DNA from 2 places in the Nocardiopsis sp. L17-MgMaSL7 genome. Region 1 is predicted to be linked to the other one. Evidence: riboswitches for the same ligand, from Rfam matches in the RefSeq annotation. Region 1 holds a riboswitch; the other holds the start of a gene.
The links. Region 1 has a riboswitch for thiamine pyrophosphate ahead of thiD (bifunctional hydroxymethylpyrimidine kinase/phosphomethylpyrimidine kinase). Riboswitches for the same ligand answer to the same signal wherever they lie in the genome.

Region 1 (2,182 bases):
GCACACGGGACCGGCGGCCCCATCAGGACGGAGGACGGCGCCCTCTCCCGGGAAGCTCCCGGGCCAGCGCCCGACAACATGGCCAAGTCAGTAGGCTCCTACATCTTCAACGCGGTGCGCGGCGGGGCCGTCGGCACCTCCGAGGCACTGCCCGGCATCAGCGGCGGCACGGTCGCACTGATGGTCGGCCTCTACGACAAGCTGATCGGTGGCGCGGGCCACGTGGTCAGCGGCATCAAGCGCTACGTCACGGACGTGCCCCGGGGGCGCGGCAAGGAGCGCGCCCAGGAGCAGTTCCGCCAGGTGGACTGGTCGGTGCTCGTCCCCGCCCTCATCGGTATGGCCCTCGCGCTCGTCCTGGCCGCCGTCTTCCTCGCCCCGCTGGTGGAGGCGCACGCCCAGTACGCGTACGCGCTGTTCTTCGGTCTGGTCCTGGCCTGCCTGTGGATCCCCTACACCGGCGCGGGCAAGAAGTGGAGGGCCTGGCACTACGCGGTGGCCCTCGTCTTCGCCGCGCTCGCCTTCACGCTCACCGGCCTGCCCGGCGCCAACCTGCCCACGCACCCGGTGGTGGTCTTCTTCGCGGCGGCCGTCGCGATCTGCGCTCTGGTACTGCCGGGCCTGTCGGGTTCCTTCATCCTGCTGACCCTGGGCCTGTACGAGCCGACCATGGCCGCCCTGCGCGCGGCCGACCTGCCCTACATCACCGTCTTCGTGCTCGGCATGATCACCGGTCTGGCCCTGTTCGTGAAGGTGCTCCAGTTCCTGCTGGAGAACCACCACCACATCACCCTCGTGGTACTCACCGGCCTGATGGCCGGTTCGCTGCGCGCCCTGTGGCCGTGGCAGGACGAGAACCGCGACCTGCTGCCGATGACCGACGTCCCCGTCACGGTCGCCTTCGCCGTCGGCGGCTTCGTGGTGGTCGTCGGCATGATCATCTGGGAGCAGCGCAAGCACGCCCAGCAGGCGCGGGTGGAGACCCACCACCACAACGTCACCGTCTGACCGTCCACTACAGTCGGAAACACCACAAACCAACAGTGATGCCGGGGCCGCGAGGCCCCGGCGGCGCGGGGTGCCGGAGAGACTCCTCCCGGCTGAGAGCACACCCGTCGAACCTGCCCTAGTTCGTACTAGCGAAGGAACGCCAATGAGCGCGTACAACGTCGTGTCCATAGCCGGAAGCGACCCCAGCGGGGGTGCCGGCGTCCAGGCCGACCTGAAGTCGTTCTCCGCCCACGGAGTCTTCGGGATGACCGTGGTGACGGCGTTGACCGCCCAGTCCACACGCGGGGTCACCGGGGTACACGGTGTCCCCGCGTCCTTCGTCACCGACCAGATGGACACCCTGTTCACCGACGCCACCGTGCACGCGGTCAAGGTGGGGATGCTGTCCACGTCCGAGGTCACCGAGGCGGTCGCGGCCGCCGTGGACCGCTACGGACTGCCGCACGTGGTCGTGGACCCCGTGATGGTGGCCAAGAGCGGCGACCGCCTCCTGGAGAGGTCGGCGATCGAGGCGCTGCGCACCGTCCTGCTGCCGCGCGCCGACCTGCTCACCCCGAACCTGCCCGAGGCCGCCGACCTGCTCGGCGAGACGGAAGCCACCAGCCTGAAGGAGATGCGCGGGCAGGCCGAACGCCTCCTGGAACTCGGACCGCGCCGCGTCCTGCTCAAGGGCGGCCATCTGCCCGGTGAGGAGAGCGTCGACCTGCTGGTCGACGGTGTCTCGGAGCCGGTGGAGTTCCGTGCCGACCGCGTGGCCACCCGCAACACCCACGGCACCGGCTGCACCCTCTCCTCCTCGATCGCCGCCCTGCTCCCCCAGCGTCCGGACGCGGTGGCCGCCGTCGCCGACGCCAAGGCCTACCTCACCGAGGCCCTGCGCCGCGCCGACGAGATCGATGCTGGCGGCGGCCAGGGGCCGGTGCACCACTTCCACGCCTGGTGGTAGCGGACCGGGGGTACGCGAAGGGGGGACCGGCCGTGGCGGCCGGTCCCCCCTGTCGTCGGCCCGGGGACCCGTCCCCCGGCCGAGCGCGGACTACTTGCTGACGTCGTCCATGATCACGTCCGGGTTCCGCCAGTCCTTGTGGTTGAAGAACTTACGCGTCTCCGAGGTGATCAGCCCGGAGAGCAGGATCAGACCCACCAGGTTGGGCAGCGCCATGAGACCGTT
Region 2 (2,182 bases), on a different contig from region 1:
CGCCCACGGTCGACCGGGACCGCGCTCCCTGCACACGATGCGCTGGGGCCTCGTGCCGGGCGGCGCCAGGGACCGCAACGTCGGCTACCGCATGATCAACGCGCGCAGCGAGACGGTCGCGGACAGGCCCGCCTTCCGCACCGCCTACCGGAACCGCCGCTGCCTCCTCCCCGCTGACGCCTACTACGAGTGGCAGCTGCTCAACAAGGACGGCACCACCGAGGCCAGCACCTCTCCCGCCACCGACCCCCAGCACAAGAGGCGCAAGGCCAAGGCCGCCAAGAAGCCCTTCTCCGTCCACTACTCCGGAGACGAACCGCTCGCCCTGGCCGGGATCTTCGAGCGCTGGCGCGACCCCGAGGTCGACGACCCGAGCGACCCCGACGCCTGGCTGTGGACCTGCGCGGTCATCACCACCGAGGCCGCGCCCGAACTCGCCCACATCCACGAACGCATGCCCGTCGTGGTGCCGCGCGAGGACTGGGCTGTCTGGCTCGACCCCGCCACCGGCGCCGAGGAGCTGGCCCACGTGCTGGACGACTCCCCGGTGGACCGGTTCTCGGTGGACGAGGTCTCCACCGACGTCAACAGCGTCAAGAACAACGGCCCCCACCTGCTGGAACCGGCCGAGGACTCCGGTCGCGGCGAACCGGAGACACTTTTCTGACCCCGGCGAGGCTGGACAGGGCCGGGGACGGCCTGTGTATGGTGTGCGAGGCCACGGGGGAGTGCTCCCCGGGGCCCTGGACACCGTGATCGGGGTGTCCCGGCACGTTCGACGTGCGCACATGTGAATACGCAACGCGGGAGCTCGCGCCATGGCGGGCTGAGAGGGCGACTCAAGGGTGTCGCCGACCGCAGAACCTGTTCGGGTAATTCCGACGTAGGGAGGCATGCCATGACGGCTATCGACGGTCGTGACGTTTCCACCGCCGACGAACACCGGGTGACCACAGGTCCCATCATGGGATCTCGCAAGGTCCACGAGGAGATCACCACCCCCGAGGGCACCACCCTCCGCATCCCGCGCCGCCGGGTGGATCTCAGCAACGGCAGCCACTTCGATCTGTACGACACCTCCGGCCCCTACACCGACGACAACGCACACATCGACGTCCACCAGGGGCTCCCGCGCACCCGCGAGACGTGGGCACTGGACCCCGTCGACGGTGCGACCACCCAGCTGGCCCACGCCAGGGCCGGGACCATCACCCCCGAGATGCGCTTCGTGGCCGCCCGGGAGGGCGCCGACCCCGAGTTCGTTCGCGCCGAGGTCGCGATCGGCCGCGCGGTCATCCCGGTCAACCGCAACCACCCCGAGTCCGAACCCACCATCATCGGCAAGAACTTCCTCGTGAAGATCAACGCCAACATCGGCAACTCCGCCGTCACCTCCTCGGTGCCAGAGGAGGTCGAGAAGATGGTGTGGGCCACCCGTTGGGGCGCCGACACCGTGATGGACCTGTCCACCGGCAAGCGCATCCACGAGACCCGCGAACGCATCGTCCGCAACTCACCGGTCCCCATCGGCACCGTCCCGATCTACCAGGCACTGGAGAAGGTCAACGGCGACCCCACCAAGCTGAGCTGGGAGATCTACCGGGAGACCATCATCGAGCAGGCCGAACAGGGCGTGGACTACATGACCGTCCACGCGGGCGTCCTGCTCCGGTACGTGCCACTCGCCGCCCGCCGCGTCACCGGCATCGTCTCGCGCGGCGGCTCCATCATGGCCGCGTGGTGCCTGGCTCACCACAGGGAGAGCTTCCTCTACACCCACTTCGAGGAGCTCTGCGAGATCCTTCGCCGCTACGACGTCACGTTCTCCCTGGGCGACGGCCTGCGCCCCGGTTCCATCGCCGACGCCAACGACGAGGCCCAGTTCGCCGAGCTGCGCACCCTGGGGGAGCTCACCCACATCGCCCGCTCGCACGACGTGCAGGTGATGATCGAGGGCCCCGGCCACGTGCCGATGGACAAGATCAGGGAGAACGTGCGCCTGGAGGAGGAGCTGTGCGGCGAGGCGCCGTTCTACACGCTCGGCCCCCTGGCCACGGACGTCGCCCCCGGCTACGACCACATCACCTCCGCGATCGGCGCCGCGCAGATCGGCTGGCACGGCACCGCGATGCTCTGCTACGTGACCCCCAAGGAGCACCTGGGGCTGCCCAACCGGGACGAC

Region 2: it holds a riboswitch for thiamine pyrophosphate, as region 1 does, so the genes downstream of both, thiC (phosphomethylpyrimidine synthase ThiC) here and thiD (bifunctional hydroxymethylpyrimidine kinase/phosphomethylpyrimidine kinase) in region 1, are expected to answer to the same signal.

The regions. Positions count from the first base shown of each region.
Region 1 is NZ_QGTF01000001.1:331,095-333,276, forward strand. Features, by position in the region: gene BDW27_RS01415 (DUF368 domain-containing protein) at 79-1,008, shown strand; TPP riboswitch at 1,065-1,165, shown strand; gene thiD (bifunctional hydroxymethylpyrimidine kinase/phosphomethylpyrimidine kinase) at 1,154-1,957, shown strand; gene BDW27_RS01425 (sodium:alanine symporter family protein) at 2,048-2,182, opposite strand, start outside.
Region 2 is NZ_QGTF01000008.1:152,313-154,494, forward strand. Features, by position in the region: gene BDW27_RS16015 (SOS response-associated peptidase) at 1-667, shown strand, start outside; TPP riboswitch at 794-909, shown strand; gene thiC (phosphomethylpyrimidine synthase ThiC) at 899-2,182, shown strand, end outside.